DNA from 3 places in the Mesosutterella faecium genome. Region 1 is predicted to be linked to each of the others. Evidence: predicted binding sites of a transcription regulator. Region 1 holds the regulator's gene; each other region holds the start of a gene.

What was found. The regulator NrdR, encoded in region 1, represses ribonucleotide reductase genes. The targets are predictions, from matches to a motif close to CACNANATNTNGTG.
Region 2: a site for NrdR is predicted at 2,866-2,879, ahead of MUN46_RS06430 (ribonucleoside triphosphate reductase). Genes of this name have one in related genera too.
Region 3: a site for NrdR is predicted at 2,591-2,604, ahead of nrdD (anaerobic ribonucleoside-triphosphate reductase). Genes of this name have one in related genera too.

Annotation. Positions count from the first base shown of each region.
Region 1 is NZ_JAKZJU020000001.1:361,283-366,192, reverse strand. It holds gene tyrS (tyrosine--tRNA ligase) at 1-673, shown strand, start outside; gene dtd (D-aminoacyl-tRNA deacylase) at 698-1,144, shown strand; gene glyA (serine hydroxymethyltransferase) at 1,279-2,538, shown strand; gene nrdR (transcriptional regulator NrdR) at 2,698-3,165, shown strand; gene ribD (bifunctional diaminohydroxyphosphoribosylaminopyrimidine deaminase/5-amino-6-(5-phosphoribosylamino)uracil reductase RibD) at 3,165-4,268, shown strand; gene MUN46_RS01670 (riboflavin synthase) at 4,268-4,885, shown strand.
Region 2 is NZ_JAKZJU020000001.1:1,371,743-1,376,652, reverse strand. It holds gene MUN46_RS06435 (anaerobic ribonucleoside-triphosphate reductase activating protein) at 1-756, opposite strand, end outside; gene MUN46_RS06430 (ribonucleoside triphosphate reductase) at 778-2,805, opposite strand; gene MUN46_RS06425 (IS1634 family transposase) at 3,382-4,910, opposite strand, start outside.
Region 3 is NZ_JAKZJU020000001.1:2,275,338-2,280,247, forward strand. It holds gene MUN46_RS10155 (IS1634 family transposase) at 1-576, shown strand, start outside; gene MUN46_RS11750 (hypothetical protein) at 596-742, opposite strand; gene MUN46_RS10160 (aldo/keto reductase) at 785-1,441, opposite strand; gene MUN46_RS10165 (LysR family transcriptional regulator) at 1,613-2,434, shown strand; gene nrdD (anaerobic ribonucleoside-triphosphate reductase) at 2,877-4,910, shown strand, end outside.

The DNA.
Region 1 (4,910 bases):
CGTGGCCCTCAAGGCCGACCTGGAGCTTGGCGGGTCGGACCAGCGCTTCAACCTGATCGTGGGCCGCGAGCTTCAGCGCCAGTACGGTCAGGAGCCTCAGTGCATTCTGACGATGCCGCTGCTGGTCGGCCTTGACGGCGTCAACAAGATGAGCAAGTCGAAGCACAATTACATCGGCATCACGGAGTCCGCCGACAGCATGTTCGGCAAGGTGATGTCCATCTCCGATGATCTGATGTGGAACTGGTACGACCTGCTCTCGCTCAAGAGCAACGCTGAGATTGCGAAAATCAAGGATGAATGCCGGCAGGGGAAGCGCAATCCGCGCGACGCCAAGGCTGAGCTCGCCCGCGAGATCGTTGCCCGCTTCCACGGAGAGGAGGCGGCAAAGGCCGCTGATGAGGAATTCTCCAGGCGCTTTAAGGGCGGGGAGATGCCCGATGAAATTCCGGCGGTCACGGTGTCGGCTCCGGACGGATCCCTGACTCTTGGACGGCTGCTGAAAGAGGCGGGACTTGTCGCCTCCACGACGGAGGGGAACCGGAACATCGACCAGGGAGGCGTGAAGGTCAACGGCGAGAAGGTGACTGACAGGACCGTCCGCGCAAAGGCCGGCGAGACGCTCGTCGTCCAGGTCGGAAAGCGCAAGTGGGCGCGCGTCACGGTTCGCTGAGAGCCGGCAGCGGGAGCCGTAGGGATGCTGGCTTTGCTGCAGCGGGTGAATCGCGCCGCCGTGCGGGTGCAGGGCTCGGTGACGGGCAGCTGCAGGTGCGGCCTGCTGGTTTTTTTCTGCGCTGAGCGCGGTGATACTCCGGAGCTCGCTGCAAAGCTGGCACGAAAGACCGCCAGGCTGCGGATCTTTGCAGACGACGCCGGCAAAATGAACCGCAGCCTGCTCGATGTGGGCGGCGAGGCTCTGGTCGTTTCCCAATTCACCCTGGCAGCGGACACCAGCTCGGGGAATCGTCCGAGCTTTGCGCCTGCTGCCGACCCTGAGGACGGGCGGCGGCTGTACGAGCTGTATGTCAAGGCGCTATCCCGCGAGGGCATTCCGTCAGTTCAGACAGGCCGGTTCGGGGCTCATATGGAGGTCGAGCTTTTGAATGACGGCCCGGTCACCCTGATGCTTCAGGCGAAGGCTTAGCCGCAGCAGGATCATCCGCGCCCATGGCGCGGCCCGCCGAGTCCGTATAATCATTGCTGTACGAGACGCGGCCCCGGTCACCGGGGCTGAGTTGTTTTTTTCTGACTTCGGCTTTTTTACAAGAGGCTTTCTACATGTATCAGCCAACAACCCTTGCCGTGAGCGACCCGGAGGTCTGGGCGGCCATCGACGCGGAAAACAAGCGCCAGGAAGACTACATTGAGCTCATCGCGAGCGAAAACTACACTTCTCCTGCAGTCATGCTTGCGCAGGGCTCTCAGCTCACGAACAAATACGCCGAAGGCTATCCCGGCAAGCGTTACTACGGCGGCTGTGAAAACGTCGACGTGGTGGAGCGCATCGCTCAGGAGCGCGCCCGCAAGCTCTTTTGCGAGCCGGCCGGGGTCGAGATGGCGGTGAACGTGCAGCCGCACTCCGGCGCACAGGCCAATATGGCGGTTCTTTTCGCCACGCTCGAGCCGGGCGACTGCTTCATGGGGATGTCGCTGGATGCCGGCGGGCATCTCTCGCACGGCATGCACCTTAATTTCTCCGGCCGGTATTTCCATTGCGTTCCCTACGGGCTGAATGAGAAAGAGGACATCGATTACGAGCAGGTGGAGCGCCTCGCTCAGGAGAACAAGCCCAAGCTCATTATCGCCGGGGCTTCGGCTTTCTCCCTGAAGATCGATTTCAAGCGCTTCGCCGACATCGCCCACAAGGTTGGAGCCCTGCTCATGGTCGACATGGCCCATTACGCGGGCATTATCGCCGCAGGGGTTTATCCGAGCCCCTTCCCGTATGCTGATATTGTCACGACGACCACGCACAAGACGCTGCGCGGGCCCCGCGGCGGCATTATTTTCTGCCGTCCGGAGCTGGAAAAGAAGATTAATTCGGCCGTGTTCCCCGGCATCCAGGGCGGTCCCCTGATGCATGTGATCGCGGCGAAGGCTGTGGCCCTTGGAGAGGCGCTGAAGCCTGAATACCGCCTCTGGGGCGAACAGGTCGTGAAGAACGCCGCGGCGATGGCCGACGAGCTGGTGAAGAAGGGACTGCGCATTGTGTCCGGACGGACGGAAAGCCACGTGATGCTGGTGGACCTCCGCCCGAAGCACATTACGGGGAAGGCCGCCCAGGCTCTGCTGGAGGCCGGGCACATGACCGCCAACAAGAACGCCATTCCCCATGACCCGGAAAAGCCGTTCGTTACCTCCGGCATCCGCCTCGGAACTCCTGCCATGACGACCCGCGGCTTCAAGGAGGCCGAAGTCCGCAAGGTGGCTGACCTGATCGTCACCCTGCTGGACCACCCAGAAGACGCGGCCGTGCTCGAGCAGGTGAAGGCTCAGGTGGCGGAACTGACGCACGCCTTCCCTGTTTATAGGAAATAAGTTCTTTTCACAGGAAGAGGCCGGGGCGGAAACCGCCGCTTCGGGCCTCGCATACGAAAGCGGCAGTTCGATGCAGGGCGGGCGGCCAGGGAAAAGGCGGCGCGCCTTGCTTCGCATCTGCGGCCGTCCCTGCGGTAAAAGCAGGGGGAGTTCTAAAGCATGCGTTGTCCCTTTTGCCACAGCAATGAAACCCAGGTGATAGATTCCCGGTCTTCGGAAGAGGGCTGGGCTATCCGCCGCCGCAGGAAGTGCCCGAACTGCGGCAAGCGCTTTACGACTTATGAAAGGGTGGAGCTCGCCTTGCCGGCCATCATCAAAAAGGGCGGCGCGCGTACGGAGTTTGACGCGAAGAAGCTGCGGGCGTCCATGATGCTGGCCCTGCGCAAGCGTCCGGTGCCTCTCGAGAAAATCGATGAGGCGGTCAGCAGCATCGAGCAGCGCCTGATGGCTCTCGGAGAGCGCGAGGTCAAGAGCGAGAAAGTGGGGCTTTACGTGCTCGATGAGCTGCGGCGGCTCGATTCCGTGGCCTACATCCGGTTCGCCTCGGTTTATTTCAATGTAGAGAAGCCCGAGGCTTTTGTGGAGCTGCTCCGAGAAGCAACCGAGGGCAAGGGAGACAAGCACTGATGGCAGAAGAATCGGATCTGCGCTTCATGCGCATGGCGCTGGAGCTTTCGGCGCGGGGACGCGCGATCGCGCCTCCCAACCCGTCCGTGGGATGCGTGATTGTCAAGAACGGCGTCGTAATCGGCAGAGGCTATACCCAGAAGGCCGGAGGCCATCACGCCGAAATCGAGGCCCTTCAGGATGCGGCAGGCCGCGGCGCGGATGTAGCCGGCGCCACGGTGTACGTCACGCTCGAGCCCTGTTCGCACTACGGCCGCACGCCCCCGTGCGCGAAAGCTCTCATAGATCACCGGGTGGGCCGCGTTGTTGCGGCGATGACCGACCCGAATCCGCTCGTTGCGGGCAAAGGCCTTGCCATGCTCGAAGCCGCAGGCATTCCGACCGAACGCAATGTGCTGCAGAAGGAAGCCTGGGAGAGCAACCGCGGGTTTTTCACGCGCATGACCCGCGGCACGCCCTGGGTGAAGCTGAAGGCCGGGGCTTCCATTGACGGGCGCACGGCGCTTGAAAACGGACAGAGCCAGTGGATTACGGGCGAGGCTTCCAGAGCGGATGTCCAGAGGCTTCGCAGCGAGTCCGGTGCCGTCCTCACGGGTATAGGAACTGTTCTTGCTGATGACTGCCGTCTCACCGTACGGCCGGCGGGCCGGGATCCGGCCAGCGTGCGCCAGCCGCTGCGGGTGGTTGCCGACTCGCAGCTTCGCATGCCGGAGGCGGCCAGAGTGATCGGTGAGGGCGGCTGTCTGGTGGCCTGCGCCTCTGCCGGCGGCATCCGCGCCGCCGCTCTGCGGGCCCGGGGCGCGGAGGTCGTCTCGCTGCCGGGAGCCGACGGGAGAGTGGATCTGCGGAAGCTTTTGGCGGAGCTGGGGCGCCGGGAGGTCAACGATCTTCTCGTGGAGGCGGGCTCCGTGCTCAATGCCGCGCTCCTGCGGGCCGGGCTGGTCGATGAGATCGTCCTTTATGTTTCCCCGATGCTGATCGGGCGCGGGCGCGGCCTGTGGGATCTGGGTCCGTACCAGTCCCTGTCCCAGGCCGAGAAGTGGTCGTATCATTCCGTAGCCCGACTGGGGGAAGATTTACGCATTGATTTGAGGAAAAACTGATGTTTACAGGAATTATTCAGGCAGTTGGCATGGTGCGCGAGCCCGAGAAGCTGGGTGACGGGCTGAGGCTGACCATCGATGCGCCGAAGCTCGGCCTGGATCAGGTTCAGGTTGGAGAGTCCATCGCGGTGAACGGCGCCTGCATGACTGTCGTTGAAAAAGGCGGGGACTGGTTCAAGATCGACGTGTCTGCGGAATCGCTCTCCAAGACGACGGGGCTGGATACCTTCGGGCCGGTTAACCTCGAAAAGGCCATGCGTCTGGGCGACCGCGTCGACGGACACCTGGTGACCGGTCACGTGGACGGGATCGGAGAGGTCATTTCCATGGACAGGGTGGCCGAGAGCTACCGGCTGGTCATTCTCGCTCCGAAGAAAATGGCACCCTGCATCGCCTACAAGGGATCCATCGCGGTCAACGGCGTTTCGCTCACGGTCAATACCGTGGAGGACACAGCGGTGGGGCCGCGCTTTTCAATCAATCTCATCCCCCACACGATGGAGGTGACGACGCTGAAGCTGCTCAAGCCCCAGAGCATGGTGAACCTTGAGGTGGATGTCATCGCCCGGTACGTTCAGCGCGGCCTCGAGCTGCGCGACGGGGACGAGCTGCTCTGAGAAGCGGGAAGCCGGGGAAAGGACG
Region 2 (4,910 bases), 1.0 Mb from region 1:
CAGGCCGTGCGACGGATAGTCGGGCGGGCAGTTCGAGAACAGCGCCTCGGACTCGAGCCCCGGGGGCTGCCTGAAGGGCTGCAGCGCAAAGCTGCGCACCCCCGCCTCTGCAAGCGACTGCCCGATCTCGAGCAGCGCCGCCTCGGAAAGAAAGTCCGGGTGGCAGGTCGTGCGGCACTCAAACGCCACCCCGCTGCCCAGCAGGAGCTCGAGGCAGCGCTTCGTCCTCGGCGCCCCGCCCTCGGCGCGGATGATCCTCCGGAAGCCGGCCGCGTCGCCGAGCGGAGCCTTCACGTCAAGCCCCACCCAGGCGAGCTCGGGCAGTATCCGCTCGAGCACGCGCGGGTAAGCCCCGCAGGTGTGCACGGCGGCGAGAAACCCCATCTTCCTCACTTCGCGGATCGCGGCGGGAAGCGCCGGATCGGCCAGCGGCTCGCCGCCGGAGAAAACCACCGCGTCGAGCAGCCCGTGCCGGCGGCTGAGGAGCGACTGCAGCTCCTCCCAGCTCGAGTGCTCGTAGCGCGGGTCGAACCTGAAGGGCCTCAGCCACGGGTTCTGGCAGTACACGCAGTCCCAGGGGCAGCCCTGCAGGAAGGCGACCGCGGAAAGCCGCCCCGGGAAGTCGATCGTCGTAAAGGGCGTGATCGCTCCCAGCCGCAGCGCACGGGCCTCCGGGGCCCCGCCCTGCAGAGAGCCGCCCTGCGCTTCGCACCCGGCCGGCGCGCGGCCTTCCCCGCCGTCCTCGCTTGTCGTCATCGGCTGGCGTCCTCGTTGTTTTCAGTCGGCTCCGGCCGCCTCAGCCGCGCGGGCCTTCTTCTTCGCGAGCAGCTCCGCGTCGCAGATCGGGCAGTAGTCGTGCCGCCCCGAGATATAGCCGTGCTTCGGGCAGATCGAGAACGTGGGGGTCACGGTGATGTAGGGCAGGCGGAAGTTCGTGAGCACCCTGCGCACGAGGTCGCGGCAGGCCTCGGCCGAGGAAACCGCCTCGTTCATGTAGAGGTGCAGCACGGTGCCGCCCGTGTACTTTTTCTGCAGGTCGTCCTGCATCTCGAGGGCGAGGAAGGGATCGTCGGTGAACCCCGCGGGCAGCTGGGAGCTGTTCGTGTAGTAGGGGTGGTCCGGGGTGCCGGCCTGCAGGATGTCGGGGAAGCGCTTGCGGTCCTCCTTGGCGAAGCGGTAGGTCGTGCCCTCGGCCGGCGTCGCCTCGAGGTTGTAGAGGTGGCCGGTTTCTGTCTGGAACTCCACCATGCGCTCGCGCACGTGGTCCAGGAAGTCGAGCGCGAACTGATGCCCCCAGTCATCGGTGATGTCGTGCTGATCGTTCGTGAAGTTGCGGATCATCTCGTTCATGCCGTTCACGCCGATCGTCGAGAAGTGGTTGCGCAGCGTACCGAGGTAGCGCTTCGTGTACGGGAAGAGCCCGGCGTCGATGTGCCGCTGGATCACCTTGCGCTTGATTTCGAGCGAGTCGCGGGCGAGCTCGAGCAGATGGTCAAGCCGCCGGTAGAGGCCCTCGCGGTCGTTCTTGAAGAGGTAGCCGAGGCGGGCCGTGTTGATCGTCACCACGCCCACCGATCCGGTCTGCTCGGCCGAGCCGAACAGCCCGTTGCCGCGCTTGAGCAGCTCGCGCAGGTCGAGCTGCAGGCGGCAGCACATCGAGCGGATCATGTTGGGCTTCAGGTCGGAGTTGATGAAATTCTGGAAGTAAGGCAGCCCGTACTTGGCCGTCATCTTGAACAGCAGCAGCGTGTTCGGGCTGTCCCAGTCGAAGTCCTTCGTGATGTTGTAGGTCGGGATCGGGAAGGTGAAGACGCGCCCCTTCGCATCGCCCTTCATCATGACCTCGATGTAGGCGCGGTTGATCATGTCCATCTCGGGCTTGAGCTCGCCGTAGGTGAAGGGCTGAACCTCGCCCGCGATCACCGGGTGCTGGCCGCGCAGGTCCTCCGGGCAGACCCAGTCGAAGGTGAGGTTGGTGAACGGGGTCTGCGTGCCCCAGCGCGAGGGAACGTTCAGGTTGTAGATGAGCTCCTGGATCGACTGCAGCAGCTCCTCGTAGGACACATGGTCCTTGCGGACATACGGGGCGAGATACGTGTCGAAGGAGGAGAACGCCTGCGCGCCCGCCCACTCGTTCTGCATGGTGCCCAGGAAATTCACGATCTGGCCGGTGGCCGACGAGATGTGCTTCGGGGCTCCCGCCTCGACCTTGCCGGGCACGCCGTTGAGGCCCTCCTGCAGCAGCGTGCGCAGGGACCAGCCCGCGCAGTAGCCCGAGAGCATGTCGAGGTCGTGGATGTGGATGTCGCCGTTGCGGTGCGCGAGGCCCACCTCCGGGGGATAGACGGCGTTGAGCCAGTAGTTGGCGATCACCTTGCCCGAGACGTTGAGGATCAGGCCGCCCAGCGAGTAGCCCTGGTTCGCGTTGGCGTTGACGCGCCAGTCCAGATGGTTCAGGTACTCATTGATGGAGCTTTCCACGTCCACCCAGGAGTGCTTGGCGTTGCGGCTCTTCGCATGCTGCTCGCGGTAGACGATGTAGGCGCGCAGCGTGTCGAAATACCCGGCCGCGAAAATCGACTTCTCGACGGCGTCCTGCACCCGCTCGATGTCGGGCGTGAGGGTCTTCAGGGCGCGGATCCTCGGCATCACCTCGCGCACGGTGAGCTCCCGGGCCTGCTCGGGGCCGATCTCCCCGGTCGCCTTGCCTGCCTTCGTGATCGCGATCACGATCTTGTCCGGGTCGAAGCTCCGGATGCTTCCGTCGCGCTTGATGATGTGAAGAGGCTCCTGAACCTGTTCCATGGATAGGGCTCCTTAAGAGAAAATTTTATCTTTTAAAATCGAAGAGTTAATCTATTCAAACACAATACTTAGTGTTTTATTGCCGTTTATTATCTAAATATAGTGTTAGCAAAGACAGTCTGATAACTATAACATGCGGGCGGGGAAACGACTGCGCCGCCGTTGGTGCGGCCCGGTGAGGCAGACCCCAATTTTTGGGCCGGATAAAGGCTCTCCGGGCGCTCTGCACCCACAATTTGTGCCCGAGGCATCAGGGAAAACACCTACATTCGGGCAGCCTGCGCCCTGCGGAATGAAAGGTAGGTGTTTTTACCTATTTGATTTTATCTAGGCAAGGCTAAACTTTCAGGCGTCCGGCAGGGAGTGCGGAAACGCCTCCGGAGCCGGCCAGTTGAGAGTTTCTCCCTGCGTGATCCCTTTCGAGGGGCTGGCGGTTTCGCCAGACAAAAGTGATCATGCTTTTGCAGGCTCAAGCCTTTTTCAGGCTTGGGCCATTTTTTTTGCTCCCTGCGCGGGCCGCCCGCCCCCGGCCGCGGCCGTTGCGTTATCCTCTTCCCCCCTGAACTCCCGGGGTTTCTAGTCTTTAAGAACCCTGGGAGGAACGGGCAGACCAAGCATCGTGAACAAATCACGATGCTTTTTTGCTAACTGCTGGCTGACCCATTTGTTGTGAGTCTTCAGCTTGGTGGCCTGGACGTTCCTGAGTTTGGCCAGTGCGAGGGTCAGGGAATTGCCCGGGAGCTTCAGATCAGAATTGCTTTGAGTCTGAGCCCTAGCACTGAAGGACATCCTGGTCCTGAGGGTCTGCGCGAGGATGTAAATGAACAGCCGGCCGATGTAGGTGCTGTCCGTCGAGCGGATCCTGTCGCCGTGGATTTCGTTTTTAAACTGGTCAAAGGACTGCTCGACCACATTCCTTTCCCGATAAATTTCCAAAGCGGCGAAAGGATCCGCAATCTCATTGGTGCGGATGACAAAGCAGCCGTAATAGCGCGTTTCCTTTTCGATTGCTTCGTAGTCAGGCTTCCATACCGGACGTCCTGAGTCATCCTTTGTGCAGGTCAGAAAATTTTTAACGTCCTGCCAGGCCTGGCTGTCGACAGAACGCCTTTCATTCTTCTTTTTCAAGGCTTTCTCGATGGCCTTGAGCAGGTCAAAAGATTCCTTTGCTGCCCGGATGTTGTTTCTGTAGAGATGGAGGGCAACCTTGACGTCCTGGCGGTTGGAGCGCCATTCGGCGTCAGGCGCGGTGACGGCGGCAACCTCCAGCAGACCGGACTGGCAGGCAGGTTTTTCAAAATCCTTCCTGTGTTTGTCAAACTTTCGTTTGACCGAGTCCTCGACGACCCGCACGCCCTGGACGAACCGCAGGTTCAGCTCCAGGGATTTCTGGGTGTTCATGATGCTGCTGTAGCCGCGGTCCGTGACAAGGAGCATCTTGTCCAGTTCAATGCCTTCGTCCCGCATCTGAAAAAGGATTTCACGGAAAGAGGCCGCGTCATTGATGGACCCCTCGTAAATGTGGGCGAAGACTGCCTCTCCGGTGACGTAGTCGCAGACGAAGGCGAGATTGACCTGCCTGAGTTCCGGGTTCTGTTTGGCATGACCGTAGGCGGCGTCTCTGATCGTCTCGGAGTAGGTGGAGATGCTCGTGCTGTCCAGGGCCAGCATTTGCGGCGGGACATAGCTGCCGGGCTTGAGCGAGGCTTTGATCAGGGCGCTGCGCTGCCGGGCTTCCTCGGCAGAGCGTTTGAAGCGGAGCTTGAAATAGGCCTTGAGCTTGTCGCGGTCCACCTGTTCCAGAACTTCGGAAATTCTCTGGCTGGACAAAGGCCGGGCCCCCGGCAGATAAACCCCTGAGAGCCAGTCGCTGTAGAGCATCATGGCCTGGCCGGCGTCGAACTGGAAGATGGCCAGATCCATGAGCTTTTCAGCAAGATCCGCGCCAAACACGGACTTCAGGTCATCCCTGATGCCGTGGAGAATGCAGTATTCCCGGGCCGCCCAGGTGCAGCCCATGGAAACGGTCTCGTTCTGCTCCCAGCCTTCATCGGAAGCCGGTTCCTGCGGCTCCGCTTCTCCGACGTCCTGTGCGCTGACCAGTG
Region 3 (4,910 bases), 1.9 Mb from region 1:
ATGGCTACGGCCACCGCCCGAATGGAAGCACAGAACCGCACCGTCGGACAGGCTCGCCAGGCGGAAGAAAACAGAAGAAAAAAGGGCAAGGGAAGACTGACCGACGCCGAACTGGAGGCTCTCAGGCCTGTGGAGCTCTCTGACATTCATGACGCCCATCCGGCGATGGGCGTCATCATCATTAAGACCAATCGGCTGGACCTGGAAGGCGAGGCTGTTTATTACATCTACAAGCAGCGCCAGAACATCGAGCAGTTCTTCAAAACCTATTCAGAGACCCTGGACTTCGAAGCCTCGTATATGCGCGGAGCAACCCAGGAGGAAGCGTGGCTGTTCCTGAACCATCTTGCGGCCGGCTTCTGCGTCAAAACCATCGAGGACATTTATTCCATCGGCGAAGGCAAAAACATTTCGTACAAGGACCTGACCAGCGGCCTGGAGAAAATCAGGGCGGCAAGATTGGGAAAATCGTGGCAGATGCCGCCCATTAAGAGGTCTACTGCCAGGCTGTGCGAAAAACTTGGCATTAACGTCACTGCCGAGAAAATCGAAAAATTGGTCGCCGGAACTGAGTAACGTACCTAAATTGAAACCGTTACGGTTTGATTTCATTCACAAACCACTCGACCGTCTCCGGGTCCCGGTGGTCGAAGAAGACGCTGCGGCCGGTGTCGAGCCGCCCGATCGAGTCCATGTCGGCCTCGGTCAACTCGAAGCCGAAGACGTCGAGGTTCTCGCGCATGCGCTCCGGACTCGAGGACTTCGGGATCGCGGCGATGCCGCGCTACAGCTGCCAGCGCAGCATCACCTGGGCCGTGCTGCGGCCGGGCCGCCCCGCGATTGAGTGAAGAGTCTCGTTTTCAAACAGACCGCCGCGGCTCTCGCCGAACGGAGCCCAGGACTCGTGGACGACGCCGAGCCGCCGCATCAGCTCGCGGGCCCCGCGCTGCTGAAAGAGGGGATGGGTCTCCACCTGGTTCACCATGGGCGGGATCTCGGCGAACCCGCACAGGTCGGCGAGCCGGTCGGGATAGAATTTGGAGACCCCGGCCGCGCGCACGGCGCCCTCGCGGTAGAGCGCCTCAAGCGCCCGCCAGGCGCCGTAATGGTCCCCGTAGGGCTGGTGCAGGAGCACGAGGTCGAGGTAGCCCGTGCGCAGCTTATCGAGCGACCTGAGCACCGCGGCGCGGGTTTCCTGCTCGCCGTAGAAGCCGGGCCAGACCTTGGTGGTGAGAAAAAGCTCGCCGCGGGGAATGCCGGAAGCCGCGGCCGCCGCCCCCACGCCTTCCTCGTTGCGGTAGCTCTGCGCGGTGTCAAGGTGCCTGTAGCCCGCCTCGAGCGCTTCGGAGACGAGACGGGCGGTCTCGCGCGGGGGGATCTGGCAGACCCCGTAGCCGATCATCGGCATCCGGGCGCCGGTCCTGAGGGTGACATAGTCCATTTTTGAGTTCCGTAAATTTCAATATTTTGATAGCTGTCTCCGAGCCGAAAACAGCCATTGTTTCTTTTATTCGCTTGAAATTTTATGTATTATTAATAATTAAATACAATATTATTTTTGCAATCAGTATTCAGTTTTTGAATACTAGATGTTCACTCTTTTATAAAAGCCATGCTCGACTACGAAGAAATGCGCTATCTGGTGGAGTTCTCGCGGCTGGGAACCCTCTCGGAGGTGGCGAAGCGCTGCCACATCTCCCAGCCCACGGTGACCCGGGCCATGAAGAAGGCCGAGGAGGAGATCGGGGTGAGCCTCTTCGAGCACCGCAGGAACCGGCTTGACTTGAACGAGAACGGGCGGCTCGCGGCCTCGGAGCTGCAGCAGCTGCTGCAGCAGTGGGACGAGGCCTACCGCAGGGTGCGCGAGTTCGACCGCTCGCACCGCGTGATTTCGATCGGCTCGTGCGCCGCGGTCCAGATCCCGGGGCTCGTCGCGCGGCTCTCCCAGGCCGCGCCCGACGCGCCGATCAGCACCGAGACCGCCGCGGTGCCCGATCTCACCGCGGGGCTCGAGGCCGGCCGCTACCGGCTCGTGGTCCTCCCCTTCCGCCCGAAGGACCCGGAGCTCTACAGCGAAAAGGTGGGCAGCGAGCAGCTCATGCTTCTCGTGCCCCCGGAGCACCGCCTCGCGGGCCGCGCTTCCGTTGCGCTCAAAGACCTCGAAGGCGAGACGATGCTGCTCTACACGCACATCGGCTTCTGGTCGGAGCTCGTGCGGAACAAAATGCCCGGAACCCGCTTCCTGCTGCAGAGCGACCGCAGGACGCTGCTCGACCTCATCGCGCGCACCGGGCTGCCCGCCTTCACCACCGACATCGCCAACCTCTCCCGCAGCCTCGAAGGCCGGGTCTGCGTCCCTTTTTCCGACCCGGAGGCCCGGGCCGACTACTACCTCGTGTGCCGCAGGGACTACTGGCGGCAGCTGCGCCTCTAAGGTCCGGGACCGGCCCGGTGGCCCTAAGGGTTATCACTGATTTTCGGCCCCCGGCCCACATCTTGTTGTCCCGGCGAGGCACCCCCAAAAAGGTTTTCCTTTCTGAACAAAGGCTTTGGCGGGGCCTGCCGAAATTCTGACCACAAGCCTTAAAAACACTAGAACTAGTTTTATGAATGTCTCCGAGCACTAAACCTAGTCAGCGTGTAAAATCCATTTCCCTGCGCGGGCGGCGGAGCCTGAGGAAGCGCCCTCCTCCTAAGGAGGGCGCTTCCTCAGGGCCCATCACCCCGCGTTAAAAATTTCGTCCGTGCGGAAAAATCCCCCGGAAGCATCCCCTCGCGCCTGGCAGCGGGAGCGGTCCCGGAGCCCGGAAAGAGCGGCCTCAGGCGGGCCGCCCCGAGGGGCTGCGGAAAAATCATTGTTGAGGCAGAGAGAAAAAATGGTACAGGTCATCAAGAAAGACGGTTCCCTCGAGAACTTCATCCCCTCGAAAATCTCGGTCGCGGCCAACAAGGCCGCCTTCCGCTGCGACAAGAAGTTCACCGAGCAGCAGCAGGCGCAGATCGTCGAGGCGGTGCTGAAGAAGCTCGGCGGCCGGGACAAGACCACCGTCTCCGACCTGCACGAAATCGTGATCGCGACCCTGGGGTCGCTCGGCTATGTCGACGTCGCGCAGTCCTACGCCGAATACCGCTACTACAAGACCCAGTACGCGAAGACCTTCGAGAAGCTACGCCAGGACGCCGACGACGTGCTGCACCTGGGCGACCGCGAGAACGCGAACTTCGACTCCGCGCTCGTCTCGACGAAGGGCTCGCTCATCAAGGGCTACCTCACGAAGTCCCTCTACAAGCAGTTCTACCTCTCCAAGCAGGAGAAGGCCCTGACCGAGCGCGGCGACATCTACATCCACGACCTCCGGGACATGATCCTGGGGAGCGTGAACTGCTGCCTCTTTGACATCGGCCGCGTCCTCAAGGGGGGCTTCGAGATGTCGAACGTCGAGTACACGGAGCCGAAGTCGGTGCTCTCGGCGCTGCAGGTCGTGGGCGACCTCACGCTCGTGGCGACCGCGCAGCAGTTCGGGGGCTTTACGCTGCCCGAGCTCGACAAGGTGCTGCTGCCCTACACGCTCAAGACCTACCGGAGCGCCCTCGAACGCTACAGGGGGCTGGGGCTCTCCGAGGACAAGTGCCTCGAGCAGGCCGAGAAGGACACCCGCCGCGAGCTCGAGCAGGGCTTCCAGAGCCTCGAGCTCAAGCTGAACACCGTGCCTTCGAGCCGCGGCGACTTCGCCTTCACGACCGTCACCTTCGGGCAGTGGTCGATCACGAAGACCACGCACGAGGAGCGCAAGTGGCTCGAGGCGATCGACGAGACGCTGCTGCGCACGCGCCGCAACGGCCACGGCAAAAACCACCAGCCGGTGGTCTTCCCGAAGCTGGTCTACCTCTACGACGAGAACCAGGTGAAGAACGACGACTCGGGCTACAGCCAGAAGCTCTACGAGGAGGGCATCCGCACCTCCGCGCAGTGCATGTACCCCGACTGGCTCTCGCTCTCCTCGAAGTACGGCACCGTCTCGCACGAGTTCCAGACCCACGGCGAGATCATCAGCCCGATGGGCTGCCGCGCCTACCTCTCGCCCTGGGCGAACGAGAAGGGCGAGTACATCTCGGTCGGCCGCTGCAACATCGGCGCGGTCTCGATCAACTTCCCGCTCATCATCAAGTACACGCAGGTGAACTACCCCGACTCCTGGCGCGAGCGCTTCTGGGTCGAGCTCGACCAGAGGCTCGAGGTGATCCGCGCGTTCCTGAAGAAGCGCTATGACGTGATCCGCCACCAGAAGTGCTCCTCGAACCCGCTCGCCTTCACGCAGGGCGGCTTCTACGAGGGCACGAAGGACCCGGACGACGAGGTGGGAGACCTCGTGCGCTACATGACCGCCTCCTTCGGCGTGGCCGCGCTCGACGAGTCCACGTACCTGTGGACCGGCCGCCGCCTGGTCGAGGACGAGGGGCGCTTTGGCAGCGAGATCCTCAACCACTTGAAGGCCAAGATCGCGCAGTTCAAGAAGGAGGACGGCTACCTCTACGCGATCTACGGGACTCCGGCCGAGAGCTACAGCGGCACGCAGGCGCGCCAGTACGACGCCTACTGCAGGAGCGTCGGGGTCGACAATGTCTTTGCGCACACGAAGCACTACAACAAGGACTACTTCTCGAACTCCTTCCACGCGAACGTGACCGAGGACATCACCCCCTTTGAGAAGCAGGACGCGGAGTTCCGCAACTTCCACCTCTGCGAGGGCGGGCACATCCAGTACGTGCGCCTCGACAACCCCGAGAACACCGAGGCGGTGAAGGCGGTGATCGAGCGCGGCATGGAAGACGGCTTCTACCAGGGCGTGAACTTCGACGCGGCGTACTGCCACGACTGCGGGACGCACTCGACCAACGTGCTCAACGTC